DNA from 4 places in the Zhongshania guokunii genome. Region 1 is predicted to be linked to each of the others. Evidence: predicted binding sites of a transcription regulator. Region 1 holds the regulator's gene; each other region holds the start of a gene.
What was found. The regulator sigma-54, encoded in region 1, starts transcription at its own class of promoters, with help from an activator protein. The targets are predictions, from matches to a motif close to TGGCACANNNNTTGCNNT.
Positions count from the first base shown of each region.

Region 2: a site for sigma-54 is predicted at 2,532-2,549, ahead of glnL (nitrogen regulation protein NR(II)). Genes of this name have one in related genera too.
Region 3: a site for sigma-54 is predicted at 3,526-3,543, ahead of AB4876_RS03160 (urease accessory protein UreD). Genes of this name have one in related genera too.
Region 4: a site for sigma-54 is predicted at 2,995-3,012, ahead of AB4876_RS15375 (HAD-IIB family hydrolase). Genes of this name have one in related genera too.

Region 1 covers NZ_JBFRYA010000004.1:153,538-159,369, forward strand. The annotation lists gene AB4876_RS06135 (KdsC family phosphatase) at 1-78, shown strand, start outside; gene lptC (LPS export ABC transporter periplasmic protein LptC) at 80-646, shown strand; gene lptA (lipopolysaccharide transport periplasmic protein LptA) at 633-1,205, shown strand; gene lptB (LPS export ABC transporter ATP-binding protein) at 1,208-1,933, shown strand; gene AB4876_RS06155 (RNA polymerase factor sigma-54) at 2,189-3,679, shown strand; gene hpf (ribosome hibernation-promoting factor, HPF/YfiA family) at 3,761-4,048, shown strand; gene AB4876_RS06165 (PTS sugar transporter subunit IIA) at 4,088-4,537, shown strand; gene rapZ (RNase adapter RapZ) at 4,537-5,394, shown strand; gene AB4876_RS06175 (HPr family phosphocarrier protein) at 5,403-5,672, shown strand; gene mgtE (magnesium transporter) at 5,785-5,832, shown strand, end outside.
Region 2 covers NZ_JBFRYA010000015.1:54,564-60,395, forward strand. The annotation lists gene glnA (glutamate--ammonia ligase) at 297-1,703, shown strand; gene AB4876_RS15470 (DUF4124 domain-containing protein) at 1,860-2,360, shown strand; gene glnL (nitrogen regulation protein NR(II)) at 2,583-3,659, shown strand; gene ntrC (nitrogen regulation protein NR(I)) at 3,656-5,074, shown strand; gene AB4876_RS15485 (tRNA (cytidine(34)-2'-O)-methyltransferase) at 5,193-5,660, opposite strand; gene secB (protein-export chaperone SecB) at 5,767-5,832, opposite strand, start outside.
Region 3 covers NZ_JBFRYA010000002.1:111,639-117,470, reverse strand. The annotation lists gene rep (DNA helicase Rep) at 1-1,394, opposite strand, end outside; gene AB4876_RS03170 (YifB family Mg chelatase-like AAA ATPase) at 1,495-2,976, opposite strand; gene AB4876_RS03165 (accessory factor UbiK family protein) at 3,020-3,283, opposite strand; gene AB4876_RS03160 (urease accessory protein UreD) at 3,631-4,533, shown strand; gene ureA (urease subunit gamma) at 4,579-4,881, shown strand; gene AB4876_RS03150 (urease subunit beta) at 4,902-5,222, shown strand; gene ureC (urease subunit alpha) at 5,227-5,832, shown strand, end outside.
Region 4 covers NZ_JBFRYA010000015.1:30,068-35,899, forward strand. The annotation lists gene AB4876_RS15370 (glycosyltransferase family protein) at 1-1,111, opposite strand, end outside; gene AB4876_RS15375 (HAD-IIB family hydrolase) at 1,157-2,887, opposite strand; gene AB4876_RS15380 (FKBP-type peptidyl-prolyl cis-trans isomerase) at 3,104-3,589, opposite strand; gene AB4876_RS15385 (LysR family transcriptional regulator) at 3,722-4,669, opposite strand; gene AB4876_RS15390 (malate synthase G) at 4,877-5,832, opposite strand, start outside.

The sequences.
Region 1 (5,832 bases):
GGGGCCATTCGCGAGGTTTGCGAGCTGATTCTTAAAGCACAGGGCAAGCTGAATAGCGCACTGGAACAGTACCTCTAAGATGAAGCAAATTAAATTTACCGTATTCTCGGTACTGTCGGCTATTACCGCCATGGTCGGCACCGTGGTGTACCTCACCCAATTCAGTGAAAGCGGTAAATTAAGCATTGTTGAACGCTTTGAAGCCATACCGGACGCCGACTCACATTTAAGCCAAGTCAGTGGCATAAAATACAGCGCTGACGGTCATATTGCTTATAAGTGGCGCGCCACCAGCGCCGAACGTTTGATATCGGATGGCTCGATAGCATTGCAAGAGCCCTTTTATATCGGCAATATCGCCAACCAGAGACCGTGGACAGCCAGCGCCAAGACCGGCAAGCTGACCCAAGATGGCGAGCATTTAACCCTATTAGATACCGTGCTCGTAAAAGACTTGATTCGCCAAGCACAAATAAGCACTGAGTTATTGCGAATTAATTTAGAAAGCAGCGAAGTTAGTACCGACCAAGCATTAACTCTCTCGCTGCGAAATGGCAAAACCCATTCAATGGGCATGAAAGCCAGCATGAAGAATGAACGAGTTGAACTCCTCGACCAGGTAAAAGGCCACTATGACCCTATCTAAAGCTGCGCTAGTCACCACGCTGCTCCTTGGCGTTAGCAGCATTGCGCTGAGCTTACCCGAAGATCGCAAGCAGGCCATAAACCTAAGCTCCGACCGAGCTATTTATGAAAATAACCAAGGTGTCTACATCGGCAATGTCAGCATGAGCCAAGGCTCACTCAAAATTACCGCCGACAAACTTACAATCATCGAGGCCAATCGCAAGGTAGAAAAAGTTATTGCCGAGGGCAGCCCCGCTTATTTCGAACAGCAACCCAGAGCCAATGAAGGCGTGGTCATTGCCAGTGCTCAGCGTATTGAGTACAGCCTAAAGCAGGAAGAGATTCTGCTGCAACGCAATGCCTCCATCACCCACCAGGGCTCAAAGATCTCCGGTGATCGCGTGGTGTACAGCGGCCGCAAACAAATGGTAGTTGCCGACGGCGGCACCGATGAAAAAGAACATCGCGTTAAAATGACCTTACAACCCCAAGCCATCCCCGACAGCGAAACCGCTGCCGACGACAAGCCCGCTAATAGCCCACCAGCGGAAAGCACCAATAGCGAAGAGTCGCGTTAATTATGCCCGTACTGCAAGCCAGTAATCTCGCCAAAGCCTACAAGGGCCGCGAAATCATTAAGGATGTGTCGCTCACCATTAGCAGCGGTGAAATAGTAGGCCTACTCGGCCCCAACGGCGCCGGCAAAACCACCTGTTTTTACATGATTGTAGGCATTGTGAATGCCGACCGCGGCTCGATCCGGCTCGATGACCGCGACCTTACCCGCTTATCAATTAACGGCCGCGCCAAACACGGCGTCGGTTATTTACCCCAGGAAGCGTCAATATTTCGTAAATTGAGCGTCGCCGATAACATCATGGCCATTCTAGAGACCCGCAGCGACCTCAACCGCAAACAGCGCAATGAAAAACTCGAGGCCCTCCTCCAGGAATTTCATATCACCCATATTCGCAAATCCATGGGCATGTCACTCTCAGGCGGCGAGCGCCGCCGAGTTGAAATTGCACGCGCACTTGCGACCGAACCCAGCTTTATCCTGCTTGACGAACCCTTTGCCGGCGTCGATCCTATCTCGGTAAACGATATCCAAAATATCGTCAAACATCTGCAGGCGCGAGGTATAGGCGTACTAATCACCGATCACAATGTTCGTGAAACCCTCGACATTTGCGACAAAGCCTATATCGTTGGCGAAGGCCGTATTGTCGCCGAAGGTGACGCCAACACCGTACTCAACAACCAGATTGTGCGCGACATTTACCTTGGCGATAAATTTACGCTATAAGCCCACCCGACAGGTTTTAACAGTAACTTTGCGGCCACGCCAAAGGTTCTAAACTTGGCTGTCGCAGTGCACGGCCACCGCCATTGCGCAACACGACGTTTTTATTCAAAGACTACCAGTCTTTTACAAATGAACCGGCACAGGTATTGCAGGCAATGATTGTCCCGACTACACTGAGAGAGAGGCATAATCATTGCCGGTAGAACAAACTCATTTGTTCGTGTTGCCACTGTCCTGTTGTAGAAGCCACTGCCTATGAAACAATCGCTACAGCTCAAAGTCGGTCAAAGCTTGACCATGACACCTCAGCTGCAACAAGCGATTCGCTTATTACAATTATCCACCCTCGACCTTCAGCAAGAAATCCAATCGGCGCTAGACTCAAACCCACTACTTGAAATCAGCGACGAGGGCGAAGACATCGAGGTCAATATCGAACCGACCTCCGCCGAACCCAAAAAGGCCGAAAAAACCAGCGATCAAGAGACAGAAGCGCCACAACCAGAAGCCGACGCCGACTGGGCTGAGCGCAGTGATATACCTGAAGATCTGCCCGTCGACAGCCAGTGGGACGACGTTTACCAAACCACCGGCAGCGGCACGGGCTCAGGCTCCTCGTCGGAAGACAGCGACTACAACAACGATTACCGGAACTCCAGCTCCGACTCCCTACAAGACCACCTGCGCTGGCAGCTTAACCTCAGTCGCTTGTCAGAAATTGACCGCATTATTGCCGAAGCCATTATCGATGCCATCGATGAAAAAGGCCGACTAACCGTTAGCGCCGAAGAATTAGTTGAAGGCTTTGCCAATGAAGACATTGAAATTGAAGAGTTCAATGCGGTTTTACACCTCATTCAACAATTTGATCCTCCGGGGGTCGCTGCCCGCGACTTACAAGAGTGCCTCTTAATTCAGCTGAAGCAATTACCCGCAGGCACAGCCTACGTCGAAGAAGCTAGCCTTGTTGTAAGCCAATATATGGCGCAATTGGGAAATCGCGACTATAACCAGATTATGCGCCGCTGCCGCTTGAAAGAAGAACAGCTTCGCGAAGTGATTAAATTAGTTCAATCACTCAACCCCACTCCCGGTGACGGCATTGGTGCCGACTCAACCGAGTATGTGGTTCCCGATGTGTTTGTAAGCAAGAAGGATGATCGCTGGTTGGTCGAATTAAATCCCGACATTGCCCCCAAAATCCAGATTAATGCCCACTACGCGGCACTGGCGCGGAAAAGCAGCAATAGCAGCGACAACGACTATATTCGCGACAATTTGCAAGAAGCGCGCTGGTTCATTAAAAGCTTGCTCAGCCGCAACGAGACTTTAATGAAGGTCGCCACCAAAATTGTCGAATACCAGCGCGGCTTTTTTGAGTACGGCGAAGAGGCCATGAAGCCACTCGTCCTGCACGATATTGCCGAGGCGGTGGGCATGCACGAATCCACCATCTCACGGGTAACCACCCAAAAATACATGCACACCCCGCGGGGAATTTTTGAGCTCAAATTCTTCTTTTCCAGCCATGTGTCCACCGATACTGGCGGTGAATGCTCCTCTACCGCGATTCGCGCTCTAATCAAAAAACTGGTTGCCGCTGAAAACCCGCGCAAGCCGCTGAGCGACAGCAAAATCACTGACTTACTAGGCGAGCAAGGCATCCAAGTTGCCCGTCGCACCATTGCAAAATATCGAGAATCACTGGTTATTCCGCCCTCAAACGAGCGGAAACGACTAGTATAGTGGCAGTGCCCCTGTTACGGTCATTGTCGTCATACACGCGCCGTGAGGCGCTAGTTATATTCAGCGATGAAGGAGTAAAATATGCAGATTACTGTTAGTGGTCACCACGTTGACGTCACCCCGTCTCTTCGCGATTACGTCAATACAAAACTCGGCAAACTTCAACGACACTTTGACAATATCACCAATACCGACGTCACCCTGTCTGTGGAAAAATTGGTCCAGAAAGCCGAGGCCACCGTTCACGTTGCCGGCGCCGATTTATTTGCCACCTGTGAATCGGAGGATATGTACGCGGCAATCGACAGCCTAACCGACAAACTCGACCGGCAATTAATTAAACACAAAGAAAAATCGCTAGGTCGCTGAGACCTTTCGATCCACTCACTCTCTCTGTTGCAAGAAACCATGATACTCAATTCCATTCTCACACTAGGACGCACCCATAGCGGTGCGTCCGTTACCAGTAAAAAACGTCTTCTCGAATACATCTCTACTGAAATCAGTGCCGATAATGACGAATTTAACGCCGACGAATTATTCAATGAATTGCTCGCCAGAGAACGTCTGGGTAGTACCGGTATCGGCCACGGCGTGGCGATTCCCCACTGCCGCAGCAACCGCTGCTCAGCGATCACCGGCATGCTCCTTAAGCTAGAGCAGCCCATCGACTTTGAGGCCATCGACGACGCCCCCGTGGATCTCGTATTCGCCCTTATTGTCCCTGCCGAAGCCCACGATGAGCACCTCAAGGTTCTCGGCGCACTGGCCACAGCGTTTAACGAGGAAGAGTTTCGTCGCGACCTGCGCAATGCCGACTCCGACCAAGCGCTACTTGAACGTGCATTGAAACCCTAATGGAAATGATCATCCTCAGCGGCCGCTCCGGCTCCGGAAAAAGTACCGCCCTTCACCAACTTGAGGATGAAGGCTTTTATGCCATCGACAATTTACCGGTGTCGCTACTACCTGAACTAGTGCGCGAACTAGCGCAAAACCCGCTGAATGCCCACCAGAAAGTTGCGGTCTGTATCGACGCCCGCAACTCTCCAGTTGGCTTAGCAAAGTTTAAATCGCTCTGTGAACAAGTCAAAAAACACGCTCAACTGCGAATAGTGTTTCTCGATGCTGGTGACGACAAGTTAATTAAGCGCTTCAGCGAAACCCGTCGCCGCCACCCCTTAGCAACCGATTCACTGCCGCTGGCCGACGCGATCAAACTTGAGTCGATCCTCCTCGAACCAATTGTGGTAGAAGCATCGCTGGCAATCGACAGCAGCGACATGACCGTCCACGAATTGCGCGCGACCATACGCGACCGAATTCTTGGCACCGACGCCAGCCGCCTAACGGTGCAGCTGAAGTCCTTCGGTTTCAAGCGCGGACTACCCCTCGACGCTGACCTAGTCTACGATTTACGCATGCTACCCAACCCCCACTGGCAGGAAGGTTTACGTGCCTTAACCGGCAGAGACTCCGCCGTACAAGATTTTCTTAGCAAGCAAGCAGATGTTCAGCAAATGCACGCTGATATTCTGCAATATATACAGACATGGCTACCCAAAATTGAAGCCAGCAATCGCAGCTATTTCACCATCGCCATTGGTTGCACCGGTGGCCAACATCGCTCAGTATATATGGTTGAAACCCTCGCAGAGGTGCTTCGCAACAATTACCCAGACCTCCAAGTTCGCCACCGCGAGCTGCAGCACTAGAGATTACGATGGTCGAAACCAAACTAATAATTATTAATAAATTGGGCCTGCACGCCCGCGCAGCAGCCAAACTTGTCGCCACCACCGCCGCCTATAGCGCTGCGGTTACCATTCGCATTGGCGACAAATCAGTCGACGGCAAAAGTATTATGGCGCTGATGATGCTCGCCGCCAGCAAGGGTACCGAGATCGCCGTTATTTGCGATGGCAGCGACGAAGATGCCGCGATGGCCGCAATACAAGATCTTATTAATCAACGTTTTGGCGAGGGAGAGTAAGATTTAACTTTATTTCACCCGCAACTCCTTCGCGGATTGTTGCGCGGCCCGCTTTAAAGGATAATTAGCCAGACTACTCTTTTAACCATCACGGCTCAGGCTAGGGATAGGTATGGCCCAGACTGCAGACAAGCTTCAAACCGAGAGCCAACTCAAAACC
Region 2 (5,832 bases), on a different contig from region 1:
ATTATACCCCCTCAGCCTTACAGGGGGCAGCCCGCCTTTAACGCACAAAAATAGTGCTAAATTTCAACACAAGCACCAATATGGCGCAGGCTTTTTAGCTTCATGCACAAGCTTTAAGCAAAACGATTAAACGCCATTGCGAAGTAATACTATGAAATAGCCTAATATCGGCATGTTTATTGCCTTTTCAGTTCGCAGATTGCGTCGCTATGCGGCACAATACAATGCGAATATAATCAACACTCCTCGGCGATGCCGAATTCAAACTTACTCTCTCTATCTGGAGGACGAACATAATGTCAGAGAACACTCTGCAGTTAATCGCCGAAAATGACGTGAAGTGGGCGGACATGCGCTTTACCGATACCAAGGGCAAAGAGCAACACGTCACTATTCCGGCAACAGACGTCGATGTAAGCTTTTTTGAAGACGGCAAAATGTTTGACGGTTCATCCATTGCCGGCTGGAAGGGCATTAACGAATCCGACATGATCCTGATGCCTGACGACTCCGCATCGGTTCTTGATCCCTTTACCGAAGAATCTACTATTATCATCCGCTGCAATATCGTAGAGCCATCTACTATGCAGGGCTACAACCGCGATCCACGCTCTATCGCCCAACGCGCCGAAGACTATATGCGCGCATCTGGCATTGCCGATAACGCACTATTTGGCCCCGAGCCCGAGTTTTTCATTTTTGACGATGTTAAATGGAAAGTTTCAATGGAAGGCGCTAGCTATGCGATTGCCTCTGACGAAGCGGCCTGGAAATCAGGCGACAACTTTGAAGAAGGCAACACCGGCCATCGCCCAGGTGTTAAAGGCGGCTACTTCCCCGTACCACCAGTCGACAGCCTCCACGACCTGCGTGGCGCCATGTGTAATGCCATGACCGATATGGGCCTGACCATTGAAGTACACCACCACGAAGTAGGCACAGCTGGTCAGTGTGAAATCGGCGTTGGCCCAAACACCTGCGTTAAAAAAGCGGATGAAGTACAGATCCTCAAGTACTGTGTACACAATGTTGCCCACGCCTACGGCAAAACCGCAACATTTATGCCTAAGCCTATCGTTGGCGACAACGGCAGCGGCATGCACGTTCACATGTCTCTGAGCAAAGACGGCACCAACCTATTTGCTGGCGACGTATACGGCGGCCTGTCTGAAACCGCCCTGTTCTACATTGGCGGTATCATCAAGCACGCTCGCGCTATTAACGCCTTCACCAACGCCTCTACCAACTCGTATAAGCGTCTGGTTCCCGGTTTTGAAGCACCGGTAATGCTGGCTTACTCAGCACGTAACCGCTCTGCCTCTATCCGTATTCCTTTTGTACCAAACCCCAAAGCGCGTCGCGTTGAAGTTCGCTTCCCAGACCCGTCAGCTAACCCTTACCTCGCGTTTGCGGTAATGCTAATGGCTGGTCTTGACGGCATTCAAAACAAGATCCACCCCGGCGACGCTGCAGATAAAGATCTGTACGACCTACCTGCAGAAGAAGCCGCATCAATCCCAACCGTTGCTTCTAGCCTAGACCAGGCCCTGCAGGCACTGGATGCGGATCGTTCATTCTTAACCGCCGGCGGCGTTTTTGACGACGATACTATCGATGCTTACATCGCCCTTAAGTCTCAGGAAGTTGAGCGCCTAGCCATGACAACTCACCCCGTTGAGTTCGATATGTACTACAGCGTTTAAACCATACTGCGCTTAAAAAGCCCGCTTCATGCGGGCTTTTTTGTACCTACAACCTCCCTTTATTCATTCCCGCTACACACCTACCACACCATTCGCAAAGCTTGCACTCCTCCGCGCTTCACCACATCATAGAGCCATTAAATACCGAGGTGCTGTATGGCTCGCTACCTACTCCTAATTTGTTCCATGCTGCTTAGCAGCCTTAGCTTTGCCACTGAAATTTACCGCTCTACCGACCAATACGGCAACACTGTGTTTTCTGACAAAGCGCCAAAGAACAGCACCCCAGTGAAACTCCCACCCACCAATACCACCCCAGCAACTGACGTTAGTAATCGCCCCAACCACCGCCCCACTAGCATTAACGTAAGCCCCGACAACCGAATCACAATTCAATCCCCCAACAACGGCGCCATTATCGCCAATGGACTCATCGCCACCACCGTTAGCACTAGCACCCAAAATCCACTAGATCCCTCACAGCGCATCGTCTTTAGCCTAGACAATGACACCCTCACTCGCTCCAGCAGTACCCAATACACCATCCCCCGCCTAAGCCGTGGCCCCCATCGCATAGGCGCAAGCATCATCGACGAGCACGGCAGGCAAATTAGCAAAGACGCCGTCGACATCATGGTGTATCTGCCAGGAAACTAAGCAAAGCCTATAATTTACGCACCAATTTGGAGCTTAACCCTCTATACTAAGGGCAGGAACGCCCGCAAATATTGCGCGCCACCACCGCTGGCAACGCACTAAATTGGGACCCTCATCACATGAGCCCCTCGAAAGCCGTCGATATTGCCAGTTGAACCACCCAAACTCGCTTGGCCTAGAAATTGCTTTGAGCTAATGCATTACGAACATAATGGCGACGCTATGCCCCCGAGTAATATCCACCATCAAATTCTCGACAACCTTAAAACGGCGATCTTATTGGTAGAGCCGAACCTGACTGTGAGCTATATAAATCCCGCGGCAGAGGCTTTATTGGCGGTGTCAGATCAACGTATTCACGGCGAAGCGATCACCAAGCTATTCCACGAGCAAGAAGACACGCTTGTAAAATTACTCGACGCCATTAACAACTGTGAGGCTTATACCAAACGCGAGACTGTTCTAACCTTGCGCTCAGGCATTGAAATTACCGTCGATTACGCCGTAACCCCAGTTACTGAAAATCGCCGCACCTCGCTCATCATCGAATTACAGCCGCTGGATCGACTTATTAGAATCAGTCGCGAAGAAGGCCTATTGTCGTCACAGCAAAATAGTCAGGCGCTAATACGCGGTATTGCCCACGAGGTTAAAAACCCCCTTGGCGGCCTCCGCGGTGCAGCGCAGCTATTAGCAAGAGAGCTCAGCGACCCCAAACTCCATGACTACACCAATATCATCATTGAAGAGGCCGACCGGCTGCGCAATTTGGTCGACACCATGCTCGGACCTCACCGCGCACCTGAAAAACAATTGACCAATATCCACGAAGTCTTAGAGCGAGTGCGCCAACTCGTCGAAGCTGAAAGCGAAGGCTATATCCGCATAATTCGCGACTACGACCCAAGCATTCCCGATATTCTTGGCGACCGCGAACAACTCATTCAGGCATTTTTAAATGTCACTCGCAATGCCCAACAAGCACTGCGCCAACAGGGTAACGAAGAGAGCGACCCCACGATAATTATTCGTACTCGCACCTTGCGCCAGCTCACTATTGGCACTCACCGCCACCGCTTGGTGTGCAGTGTCGATATTATTGATAACGGCCCAGGCATCCCCCAAGACCTGCGCGCATCAATTTTTCTGCCCATGGTCAGTGGTCGCGCAGAGGGCACAGGCTTAGGCCTTTCAATTGCACAATCCATACTCAATCATCATAACGGACTAATCGAATGCAGCAGCGAGCCTGGTAACACCACCTTCTCACTGCATATTCCGCTGGAGCACGCCTCATGAGCCAAACCAATGCTGTCTGGATAGCTGACGACGATCGATCGATACGCTGGGTGCTCGAAAAAGCCCTGAACCAAGCCGGCATTATTACCCGCTGTTTCGAAAACGGCGACGGCTTGCTTAGCGAACTCGAATCGGAGGTACCCGACGCTATCATCAGCGATATTCGCATGCCCGGTATCGACGGCCTTAAATTATTATCACGCATTACCGCCGCCCACCCCGGTTTACCGGTAATTATCACCACCGCGCACTCCGACCTAGACAGCGCAGTAGCTTCCTACCAAGGCGGCGCCTTCGAGTATCTACCCAAACCCTTTGACGTTGACGATGCCGTTGCCACCACCCAGCGCGCACTGCAGCACGCCAACAAAAATCGCAATCTACTGCCCGAGCAAGCACCGCTTGAAACCACCGAGATTATCGGTGAAGCGCCAGCTATGCAGGAAGTTTTTCGGGCCATTGGCCGTTTGTCGCAGTCGAATATAACAGTGTTAATAAACGGAGAATCCGGTACTGGTAAAGAGTTGGTCGCGCAGGCGCTACACCGCCACAGCCCCCGCGCCACCAAGCCCTTTATCGCACTAAACATGGCCGCCATCCCCAAAGACCTAATGGAATCGGAACTGTTCGGCCACGAAAAAGGCGCCTTTACTGGCGCCAGCGCCCAGCGCCGCGGCCGCTTTGAACAAGCCAATGGCGGCACCCTGTTTTTGGATGAAATTGGTGACATGCCCGCCGATACCCAAACCCGTCTACTGCGGGTATTGGCAGATGGCGAATTTTATCGGGTAGGTGGTCACACGCCGGTCAAAGTTGATGTGCGCATTATTGCCGCAACCCACCAAAACTTAGAACAACTGGTTAAGAGCAACCACTTCCGCGAAGATTTATTTCACCGCATCAATGTTATTCGCATTCACCTGCCCAAGCTTTCAGAGCGCCGCGAAGACATACCCAAGCTCATGCAGCACTTTTTTACCCGCGCAGGCAATGAGTTAAACGTTGAACCCAAGCGTCTGCGCCCAGAAACCGAAGAATATTTGTGCCAGATGGAATGGCAGGGCAATGTTCGTCAATTGGAAAACACCTGCCGCTGGCTGACAGTGATGGCCTCAGGTCGCGAAATTCATGTCGACGACCTACCGCCAGAACTACTAGAGCGCCCCCAAGGCGAAGCCGCGCCCGCCTCTAACTGGCAGGACAACCTCAAACGCTGGGCAGACCAAGAACTAATGCTGGGCCGCGAAAAACTACTCGACCGCGCCGTACCTCAGTTTGAACGCATCATGATCGAAGCCGCCCTGCGCCACACCCACGGCCGCCGCCGCGACGCCGCAAACCTGCTCGGCTGGGGACGCAACACCCTGACCCGCAAGATTAAGGAATTAGGAATGGGTGGAGATGATGAGGATTAATCGACGCTAAATGCGTTACGGGAGACGGGAGATGCTTAAAAGTAAAAAAGCGGTGCAGAGCTCGCTTGGCCTTTGCATTTTCCGTCTCCCGTCAAGCGTCTCCCACTCCGAGCTGGCCTCAGACCTGAGCCCCTAAAAATCCCACTTGCCGCCACGCCTCATAACTCACCAGCGCGACCGTATTCGATAAATTCAAACTGCGGGCTTCGGCCATCATTGGCACGCGCAAGCAGTGTTCCTGCCCTAAACTTTCCCGCACTGCTGGCGGTAGACCCGAAGTTTCTGAACCAAACAGCAGCACATCATCGGCTTCAAATTTAGCATCGGCATAATTGCGACTGCCCTTGGTGGTTAGCGCAAATATCCGACGGTCGCCCATCGCCGCTAAAAAACTGGGGTAATCAGGGTAGCGAGTCACCCGCGCCAGTTCGGCATAATCTAGTCCCGCACGTCGCAACTTTTTCTCCTCCATATCAAAACCCAGCGGTTCGATCAGATGAAGATGGCAGCCATTATTGGCAACTAGACGAATAATATTACCGGTATTGGGGGCAATGCGCGGCTCGTACAGGGCAATATGGAACATAGCTGGGGCACCAAAAAAACTAAGTGGCTAATGACAATATAGGAGATAAAAAAATACCGCATACCGAGTAATCAGCAATGCGGTATTTTGAGCCTAGCGCCAGAAATTAGTGTGTCGTAGACGCCGCTTCTGCCTGACGAGCAGCCGCTTCTTCGGCTTGGCGATAAAGTGC
Region 3 (5,832 bases), on a different contig from region 1:
CGCAAATTACCCAGCCAGCTGGTGAACTCCCGCAGGCGCAGCAAGGCGGCCTCGGGCAGGCGCTGGGCGAGGCCAAACTCGTCGCAGGCATCGTACATGCTAATTTCGCGCTCGGTGGCATAGCGCCCGAGGTTCTCTAAAGTTGAGGTGCCAATCTTGCGGCGGGGCACGTTTACTATGCGTAAAAAGGCGTTGTCGTCGCCGGGATTAATGATCAGGCGCAAATAGGCCATGATGTCTTTAATCTCGTTGCGGCTGAAAAACGAGGTGCCGCCGCTGAGTTTGTAGGGAATCTGGTGAACCTGAAGTTTAAGTTCCAATAAACGCGACTGGTGGTTGCCCCGATACAACACCGCGTAATTGCCAAAACGTCCCTGGGTGCGGAGTTTGTGGTCGAGAATCTCGGTGACCACCCGCTCACACTCGGCGTCGTCATTGCGGCAGCGAATAACTCGAATCGGATCGCCATAACCCAGTTCAGACCACAGTGCCTTATTCATTTCGTGGGGGTTGTTGGCAATAACCGTATTGGCCGCTTTGAGGATGCGCGCGGTGGAGCGGTAGTTCTGCTCGAGCTTGACCAGTTTTAGGTGGGGGTAGTCTTTGCCTAGCAAGGCGAGGTTTTCGGGTTTGGCGCCGCGCCATGCGTAGATCGATTGGTCGTCATCGCCCACCACGGTTAGGCCGCCGCGGCCACCGACGAGCTGCTTAACCAAATGGTATTGGGAGCCATTGGTGTCTTGGTATTCGTCCACCAGCATATAGCGTATTTTCTGCTGCCACTTTTCTAAAATGGCAGGGTGCTGCTCAAACAAGAGCGCGGGCAGCATGATCAAGTCGTCAAAATCCAGCGCGTTATAAGCTTTTAAAGCGCTTTGGTAGCGCAAATAGGCTTGGGAACAAAGTATGTCGGCTGGCCCCTCGGCACTGGCAATCGCCTGCTCGGGGGTAATGAATTCGTTTTTCCACTGGGATATACGCTGCTGAATGCGGTCGGCGTTGTCACTTTCGGCGCTGTGATCCTGCATTAATAAGTCGCGAATCAGGGTTTGCGCGTCTTGGCCGTCAAAAATGGAGAAACCAGATTTGTACTGCAGCGCCTTGTACTCGGCGCGCAGAATGTTCATGCCTAAATTGTGGAAGGTCGACACCGTGAGGCCACGGGCCTCTTTGCCTTTTACCAGCTGGGATACGCGCTCCTTCATTTCGCGGGCGGCCTTGTTGGTAAAGGTCACCGCCGCAATATGACGGGCAGGCATGCCGCATTTCTCGATCAAATAAGCCATCTTGCGCGTGATAACGCTGGTTTTGCCGCTGCCAGCGCCTGCTAGCACCAGTATCGGGCCGTCGATATAACGAACCGCTTCGCGTTGTCTGTCGTTGAGTTTACTCACGCTGATGATCTTTCCCGAGATTGTGCTAGAAGGGCCGGGCATTGTAACAGTGCGTATGGTCAACAAGAACTCTCAGGGCGAATGCGGCTAATTAATACCGTTAAAGTTCGCCTCGGTAAATCATGGCCTCCTGTAAATGGGCAAGGCTAATAGCCTCAGCGCCAGCGAGGTCAGCAATACTGCGTGCGATCTTTTGCAAGCGGTGGTGGGCGCGGGCGCTCAGCCCGAGTTTTTGCTCAGCTTTGAGCATGAATTGCTTGCTGGGGGTGTCTAGCGAGCAAAACTGCCGCACCTGCGCGGCGCTGAGTTGGGCGTTGATATTGCCGCTGCGCAGCAATTGGCGGTCGCGGGCCGCGCAAACTCGCTCGCGCACGGTGGCGCTGCTTTCCGCTAGGCCATCTTCCTGTAAAACCCCTGGCGGCAGGCGGGGCACGGTAATGCGTAAATCGATGCGGTCGAGTAGCGGCCCAGATAGCTTGCCCCGATAGCGCTGGATTTGGTCGGGGGTGCAGCGGCAGTCCTTGCCGCTGTCGCCATCAAAACCGCAAGGGCATGGGTTCATCGCCGCTATTAATTGAAATCGAGCCGGGAAGGTTAATTGTTGGGTAGCGCGTGAAATGGTTACCTCACCAGATTCTATCGGTTCGCGTAGTACTTCGAGTACTTTGCGGGGGTATTCGGGCAGTTCATCTAAAAATAATACGCCGTGATGGGCCAAGGAAATTTCACCGGGCCGCGGATAGCTGCCACCGCCAACCAGCGCCACCCCCGACGCGGTGTGGTGGGGCGCGCGAAAAGGCCGGTTCAGCCGCAGCGGTAGCCCAGCGACTGATTGCACGGTGGCAATTTCTAAACGCTCAGTTTCGTTAAGGGGTGGCAAAATACCCGGTAAGCGATTGGCGAGTAGGGTTTTTCCGGTGCCGGGCGGGCCGCTGAGTAAGAGCGAGTGACCGCCCGCCGCGGCGATTTCCAGTGCCCGTTTGGCGCCTGCTTGGCCGCGCACCTCGCTGAGGTCGGGATAGTGTTCGGCTAATTCTGCCGAATCGTCGGCGCTAGCATAGGGCAGCGCCTGCTGGCCGTGGAGGTGGGCAACTACCGCGAGCAAGGAGTGGGCCTCGCGAATATCGCTGGTATCGAGAATACTGGCAAGGCCCGCGTTGGCGGCGGGCAGTATCAGGCTGTGCCCCGCCTCGCCAGCTTGCACCGCAGCGGGCAGCGCGGCATCTACCGCGCGCAATTCACCGCTCAGCCCAAGTTCGCCAATCAGTTCGCAATTGGCGAGTGGTGCGGTCGGCAATTGCCCAGAGGCGACCAAGATTCCGATGGCGATAGGTAAATCGAAGCGGCCACCTTCTTTGGGTAAGTCGGCGGGGGCAAGGTTGACGGTGATGCGGCTAACCGGAAATTCAAAGCGCGAGTTAACGAGGGCAGAGCGCACTCGGTCGCGGCTTTCACGTACGCTGGCCTCGGGCAAGCCGACAATATTAAAGGCGGGCAAACCGCCAGATAAGTGGACTTCTACGGTGACCAGTGGCGCGTGCACGCCAAGCTTGGCGCGGCTGTATACGGTAGCGAGGGGCATGTCTTCATCCTTGAAGGCGGCGCTATTCTTTGAAATACGATGTTTAGGTATTGCTGCCGGTTTGGTTTGCTAATTGCTCAGTTAATTCCGCGAGCTGTTTCTCCAGTGTTTCCAACTTGCTGCGCGTGCGATTCAACACAGCGACTTGGGCGTCAAATTCGGCGCGAGACACCACGTTTAAGCGGCTGAATCCGCCTTGTAGTAACACCTGCACTTTCTCTTCGATGTCCTGCTGAATTTCAGGACCATTATTCATCAGCTTGCTGGCCTGTTGCGCCAGCTGGGCAATAAAATCGGGTTTAGCCATGGATCGTTACCTCGTTGATGGGCTAAGTGTATCGTTTATTGGCGATGCATGGGAGATGTATGGCGCCTCGCAAGCTAAATGCTGGACGGGAGACGGGAGACGCAAAGGCAAGTCGGGTTTAGATTTTATCTTAGCGTTTACCGTCTCCCGTCAAGCCTCTCCCACTAGCTCGCCTAATATTGGTGCGCATTTTCCGATAATAAGATCCGATTTGGCGCAGTGCTAATAAAAACGCACAGTGATGGTACAGTTATTGCTCACGGATATTGTTTGCAACGCATTGAGCGGCGTTAACTCAAAGGCGCTCCGCGATCTTATTAATTAGTTTTACAAACAAGGAATTGCCGTTGACGGCCCTAGCCCCCTTAATATCTGCACATACTGGCCACGGTGGTGATCTGGCTCCGCGTAAATCGTGGCCAGCGGCGATTGAGCTTGGTCTGCGTGCCAGTGAAAATCGCACTGATTTGGTGCGAATTTTACACAAGGGGCCATTGCGGGTGCAGCGTCCTTTTTATCCTGAGGGAGATTGCTGTCATGTTTATCTCCTGCACCCGCCTGGCGGCATAGTGGCCGGCGATACCTTGCGGGTGGCAGTAAGTTTGGATGCTGGGGCGCAAGCGCTGTTGACCACGCCCTCGGCGGGCAAGGTGTATCGCAGTGATTTGGCGAAAACGGCGCAGTCTCAAGGCGTGAGCGCTGATGTTGCCGATGGCGCCTGTTTGGAATGGCTGCCCCAGGAAACCATTGTATTTGAAGGCGCTGAAGCCGAATTGAGTAATCACTTCGCTCTGCAGGGCAATGCCCGTTTATGTGCATGGGATATTGTGGTGCTGGGCCGCCGCGCCAGTGGCGAAGGGTTTGCCCAGGGTCGTTGCCTGCAAAAAATCGACATACGTCGCGACGGCAAACCACTATTAGTTGAACGCACCGAATGGCTGGGGGGCAGCGCCATGCTGGATGCGCCTTGGGGTATGGCTGGCGCCTCGGTGAGCGGCAGCTTTTTCGCGACGATGATTTGCGATCAGGCCATGATGGATAAATTGCGCGACGGCCTCACTAAGCTTGCTGAGCAAAATGCTTGGTTGGCGGCGGAGTGGGGCTTATCGCAAAAGCGGGATATTTTTTTAGCGCGCTATTTGGGTGATTCGCCGGAGCAGTGCCGCAAAGGTTTTGCGTGGCTGTGGGCGCAGCTTCGACCGCAATTTAATGGCCGCGAGGCCTGCCCGCCACGGATTTGGAACACTTAAGTAAGCATCGAAATGAGAATTAATTGAAAACAGGATGACACCGCCATGGAATTGAGTCCCAGAGATAAAGATAAATTATTACTGTTTACCGCCGCACTATTGGCCGAACGCCGCATGGCCAAGGGCCTGAAATTAAATTACCCCGAGTCGATTGCGCTGATTTCGGCGGCGGTAATGGAGGGCGCTCGCGAAGGTCGCACGGTAGCCGAGATGATGAGCGCGGGGCGTGAAGTGCTGACCAAAAATGACGTGATGGACGGCATTGCCGAAATGATTCACGAGGTACAGGTGGAGGCGACCTTCCCCGACGGTACCAAGTTGGTCACTGTCCATAATCCCATCGTTTAAATAGGCATAACGGAGCACTTATGATTCCCGGAGAATTAATCGCAGCCAAGGGCGATATTACCCTCAATGCCGGTCGCGAAACCTGCGTGATTGACGTGGCCAATAGTGGTGATCGGCCAATACAGGTTGGTTCCCATTACCATTTTTTTGAGACCAATCCCGCGCTGATTTTTGATCGCGCGGCGAGTCGGGGTTTTCGTTTGAATATTGCGGCGGGCACCGCGGTGCGTTTTGAGCCTGGCCAAAGCCGTCAAGTAGAGTTGGTGGCGCTGGCGGGCAAGCGAGAAGTGTATGGTTTTCGTGGCGATGTAATGGGCGCCCTCGACAAGCAAGGAGCATAAATAAATGGCTACGATAGATCGCCGCGCCTACGCGGATATGTACGGGCCCACAGTGGGCGACCGCCTGCGTTTGGCTGACACCGAGTTATGGATCTCGGTAGAGAAGGACTTCACCACCTACGGCGAAGAAGTGAAATTCGGTGGCGGCAAAGTCATTCGCGACGGCATGGGCCAGAGTCAGTTAGGCGGTGCTCATACCCCAGACACGGTAATTACTAATGCTTTGATATTAGATCACTGGGGCGTGGTTAAAGCCGATGTGGCGATAAAGGCCGGTCGAATTTGCGCCATTGGTAAAGCCGGTAATCCCGATATTCAGCCCAATGTCGATATTATTGTTGGTCCCTGCACCGAGGTGATTGCCGGTGAAGGTCAGATTTTAACCGCCGGTGCCATCGATTCGCACATCCACTTTATTTGCCCTCAGCAAATTGAAGAGGCCTTGATGAGCGGCGTGACCACCATGATCGGTGGTGGCACCGGCCCCGCTACCGGCACCAATGCCACCACCTGTACGCCGGGTGCTTGGCATATGGGCAAAATGCTGCAAGCCGCCGAGAGCTTTCCCATGAATTTGGGCTTTCTCGGCAAGGGCAACGCCAGTTTGCCA
Region 4 (5,832 bases), on a different contig from region 1:
GGTTCTCTAAAAACATATTGCCGGCTTTCACAATATTCTGGGCGAATAGCTCTACCGCTTGTTCTTCGCGGTGTAAATCTAGATCAAGGCCGTTCATCACCGCGTCGGCGCGATAGCTGTCGACAAAATCTAGGGCAACTCGGTAATAGGTTGCCTTGATGGTGCGGAAGGTTTCGCTATTAAAAACCACGCCATTAGTGGCCAGCTTGCGAAAAATCGCTTTGGATATATCAATCGACATTTTCGACAGACCACTGCCGTCATCCGCCGCCGACAAGGACTGGTGCTTATGATCGTAAACATCCGCAATATCGACCTGACACAGCCGGTTGGTGGAGTAATTGCGGTACATCTCCGACAGCACGCCAATCTCTAAGCCCCAGTCACTGGGAATACGCAGATCATTTAACACATCCATGCGCATTGAGAACTCCCCCGACAAGGGGTAGCGATAGCTGTCTAAATACTCGAGATAATCCGAACCACCGAGAATTTTCTTTAAGGAGCGAATCAGTGGCGTGACCAATAAACGACTCACTCGGCCATTAATTTTGCCGTCGGCAACTCGCGCGTAATAGCCCTTACAAAACTCGTAATTAAAGGCCGGATTAGCCACGGGATAAAACAATTGCGCAAGCAGGCGACGGTCATAGGTCAGAATATCGCAATCGTGTAGGGCGATGGCCTCGGCGCGACCCGAGGCCTGAATAAAGCCAAGGCAATACCACACATTGCGGCCTTTACCTGGCTCTTCGGGAGAAAGACCGCGCTTTTTCAGCCGAGCATCAATGGCTCGCAGCCGCGGGCCATCATTCCACAGCACGCGGTGACGCTGAGGTAGCCGACTAAAGAATTTCAAGGCGTAGCGATACTGAGCCTCATCTGCTTGATCCAAACCAATAATAATTTCATCGATATAATCGACCTTGGCAATTTCATCAATGATCGCAGCCAGTGCCGGACCTTCCAACTCAGAAAACAGCGAGGGCAACATCAGCGCCATTGGCCGCTGCTTAGCAAACTGCTTCAATTCAGCCTCGATATCACTCACCGGCCGGTCAATTAAATTGTGTAAGGTAGTAATAATGCCGTTCTGGTAAAAATCGCCCATAACTTTCCCTATATTATTGTCATACGTTCGTGGTGGTGGCCCGACTTAATCACCGGCGCCAAAAATATCCAACAAGGCTTCATTCCAGCCCACCGGACCAAAACCTTCGGTAATACGCAAGTCTCCCTGTGGTGCCACTATTTGCGGCGGCGAATGATGTGGTGAACGCACCAGCACAGCAATATCGGCTCGCTCTAACATGGCAATATCATTGCCGCTGTCACCCAGCGCGATCAGCCGCGGCGCGGGCCCAGATGGGTATAAGCAAGAAGCCAGCCACGCCATCGCCCGCCCCTTATCTGCGGCGCCCATAATATGGATAAAACGCCCGCCTTTTAGTGCCTGCAAGCCCTCCGCAGCCAGCAGCACCGCAAACTCCTGCCAGCGTTCGTCACTGTCTTCCCAGCGAATAGGCTCAGAATATTCACGCTGCAGAGCTAACTCTGCCTCTTGTAAACTTAAACCCGTTATTTTGCACAAAGTTGGTGCATCACAGTCTGCAAAACCGGAAAACTGATAGCCGTACTGTGTTCGCCACCCGTGCAATAGCGTTAAAATCTGTTCGCGGCGTGGCGCAAATTCCTTTACCCGCTGGCCATTTACTACGCTCAAATCAACATCGGCCAGCAAATCACAGCCGGCGGGCACCACCACCGCCGCGCCATTTTCAATAATAAAGGGATAGGGATTATTCAGCTGCGCCGCCAACTGATGCAACTCCGCTTGGGTCTTGCTGGTATTGAGTACCCAAATCACCCCCAATTCAGCTAAACGCGCCAAGGCTGGCAATGCTGCGCTAAAAGAGTAATTGTCGTGATCGAGCAGGGTGCCGTCTAAATCACTAAACACAAGGCTTGGGCATGTCTCAGCAGCATGGTCATCGCCTTGCCGTGGGTAGTACGCAGCGCTAATCTGACGATCCGCCGCCATCGTCATTACGCAGTCTGCGCGCAGGGGCAGCGCTCGCAAACATTGCTCGGTAATGCGCTGGTAGTGCTGAATAAAGCGCTGAATGGCCGGCGCATCCATTAACGCCGAGGCGGAACCCGCATCCACCTTCGCCGCCAATTTTTGCTCTTGCTCAAGCCGCCAGCCCTGCACACAGCCAAAACTGGGCGCCGCCAGCATTAGCAAGTAATCAATTTGAGCAAAAAGGTCGCGGTACGGACCAGCGAGCGCGGCATTCACATAACGACGCCAAGCCCCGTCGCTATCCTCTGCCGACTCTAAAGCATTCACCGGCGCCAGCAGTGCTGAGGGCTCGCAAGCCTCTGCACCCAAACACCAGCCTTCAAATATAACGAGGTCAATGGGCCCACTGATTCGCGGCCAAACTGACCGCTGAGCGCGGTCGTCGCAGGATTTATCAAAGCGCGGCAAATCCATCGACTGCCCAGACTTGAGGGCCAGTAAGGCCGTCAAGGCCTGTTTGGCAAGCGCCACGTCGTGGCTGCCTGGCACACCGCGGGTCAGGAGCAAAGGGTGTTCGGTTTTCGCCAACACCTCTCGCTCAGTCCGACGCAGATAAAAGTCATCGATGGACACCACCGCGACCGTCATCCTGTACTCACACTGTAAATACCACTGTAAAAACGCGGCCAAGGTCGACTTACCGCTGCCCTGAGCGCCATGAATACCCAATACACGCAAATCGCCAGCGCGAATACGCGGCAATACACCCTCTATAAACGGGATGAAATAGGCATGAATCTGCTGCCGATACTGCTCCGGCAAACGCTCCTGCAATAAAAACGCTGCGAGGTCCGCGTTAGACAAAGAAACCCCCTTATAACCTATAGAATTACTTCTTAAGTCGTTTGTTAAAGAACTTAGTTATAGCGCAACCGTAAGTAAGCCTTGTTAGCTAAGTATGCCAATATGACTAAGCAGGTTTCTTGCCACCTAAGGTGGGACAGGAGAAAGTAGTTCAGAGAGGTAAAATAATAGGCAAAAAAAAGAGGCCCTTAGGCCTCTTTTAAAACACATTCGCAATCAGTGCTGATGACCGCCGGCGCCGTGAACATGGCCATGGCTAAGTTCTTCTTCGCTGGCAACACGCACTTCTTCAATGCTGACATCAAACTGCAATACCTGACCAGCCAAAGGGTGGTTGGCATCAACAGTAACAGACTCGTCATCAACCGCTTTAACGACAACAGTCTGCACTTGGCCTTGGGCACCCGAGGCTTGAAACTGCATGCCGACTTCGATTTGATCGACGCCTTGGAATGCTTCACGAGGTACCGCTTGGATCAATTCAGGGTTCAGCTCACCGTAGCCATCTTCTGGCTGAACAGTCACTTTCATCGCGTCGCCGGTAGTTTTACCGGTCAGCTCACGCTCTAAACCTGGGATAATACCACCGTGACCATGCAGATAGGCCAGTGGCTCTTGACCTTTAGACGTATCAATTTCAACGCCAGCTTCGTCGGTCAGGGTGTAGTGAAAAGCCACTACGCAATCGTTAGCAATAATCATGGGAGCCTCCCGTTAAAATAAGCCGACAAGCATGACAGTTTTGACCCGCGAGGTCACGCCACGGGGCCAATTTATTGCTTATTTGCCGAGATTCGACGATCAGTCACCGATATTGAGGAAGTTATCACGGACTCAGGCGCGACCAGAGATTTCCTCACCCACCTCAACAATTCGACGCCGCAGCCAGATGTGGCCTGGGTCGTGCTGCAAGAGCGGGCTCCAAGCCAATTTAAGTTCGATGGGAATAATCATAAACGGCGGCTTACGCACTGCTAAACGCGGATCATCGGTATACAAATTGGCCACTTGGGTTGGCAGGGTGGCAATAAGATCGGGGTGCTTTGCCAATAAAGCAGCCACTTGATAATGACGGGTAAACACCCGAATTTGGCGCTCGTGCCCACATTCGGCCAAGGCCTCGTCAACCCATCCCAGACGCTGGCTGTCGCGCTGACTCATGCCTCGCCCCACCCCCATGCCAGTCTTACTAACCCAGATATGGGGCGCAGCCAAAAATGCGTCCATATCAAAGTTTTCAAGCGCCGAATTGCCGCTACTCATCAAACACGAGAAGCTATCGCGCCACACCGTGGCCTGGTGAAAAGACTGAGGCAAACGATCGAAGCGATTGATCGCCATATCAATTTTGCCTTGCTCTAAATCCTGAAAGGTCACATCACTGGGCGTGAGGATATCTAGGGTAATATTCGGCGCCTCATCGCGCAGCTTAAATAGCAGCGGCATTAGCAAAGTAGACTCCGCGTAGTCGCTGGCCATAATCCGAAACACCCGCGAACTCTCCGTCACCTCAAACTCAGAAACAGGAAGTACCGCCTGTTCTACCGCCGACAAAATAGTCCGCACCTGGGGCTGTAGCTCCACGGCTCGCTCGGTAGGCGTCATGCCTTCGCTGGTGCGCACTAACAGAGGATCATTAAACAAATCCCGCAATCGCCGCAGACCATTACTCAAGGCTGGCTGGGTAATACCCAACTGCTCCGCGGCGCGCGTAACATTCTTCTCTCGCAGCAACACGTCGAGATAGACCAACAGGTTTAGATCGATTCGCGATAGATTCATACTAAGAATAACTCCGCAGGGCTTAATAGTTTGGGGTGATTATGGGCGTTTTTTAAGCGCTCTGCCAGCAGAGACACGGGAGACGCTATACGGCAGACGGTTAACGCTTTTGCATCTCCCGTTTTCCGTCACGCATCTCCCATAATAAAAAAGGCCCGGATAAATCCGGGCCAAGCCTCACTGACAGGAAAGGAATCGTTTAAAAACTTAAGCCTTAGCTTGAGCCTTGTATTCAATACGACGGCGATGCAGAACAGGCTCGGTGTAGCCGCTAGGCTGTTCGCAGCCCTTAAAGACCAGCTCACAGGCAGCCTGAAAGGCCACGCTGTCGTCGAAGTTAGGTGCCATTGGCGTATAGCTCGGATCGCTGGCGTTTTGGCGATCAACCACCGCAGCCATGCGCTTAATGGTTTCCATTACTTGTTCTTTGGTACACACACCGTGGTGCAACCAGTTGGCGATATGCTGGCTGGAGATCCGCAAGGTGGCGCGGTCTTCCATCAGTCCAATATCGTTGATATCTGGCACTTTAGAACAGCCAACACCAGCATCAATCCAGCGCACAACATAACCGAGCATGCCCTGAGCGTTATTATCCAATTCTTGCTGAATGTCTTCGGCACTCCAATCGGGGGTTTCCGCAACAGGAATAGTCAGAATATCGTCTAGTGCAGCGCGTTGACGGCTCGCCAACTGCTCTTGAACTGACTTCACGTTCACTTGATGGTAGTGCATAACATGCAAGGTAGCGGCTGTGGGTGATGGCACCCAAGCGCAATTAGCACCAGCCTGCGGATGGGCAATCTTTGCGTCCATCATCGCCGCCATCTCGTCGGGCATGGCCCACATACCTTTACCGATTTGAGCGCGACCGCTTAAGCCACACGCCAAGCCGATATCAACGTTCCAGTCTTCGTAGGCGTTAATCCACGCCTGTTGCTTCATATCCGCCTTGCGCACAAACGGCCCGGCTTCCATGCTGGTGTGAATTTCGTCACCGGTACGATCCAAGAAGCCGGTATTAATAAAGATAACGCGCTCAGGGACCGCAGCAATACAGGCTTTAAGGTTAACCGTGGTGCGGCGTTCCTCATCCATGATGCCGATTTTCAAGGTGTTGCGCGGCAAACCAAACGCGTCTTCAACCCGCGAGAATAATTCGC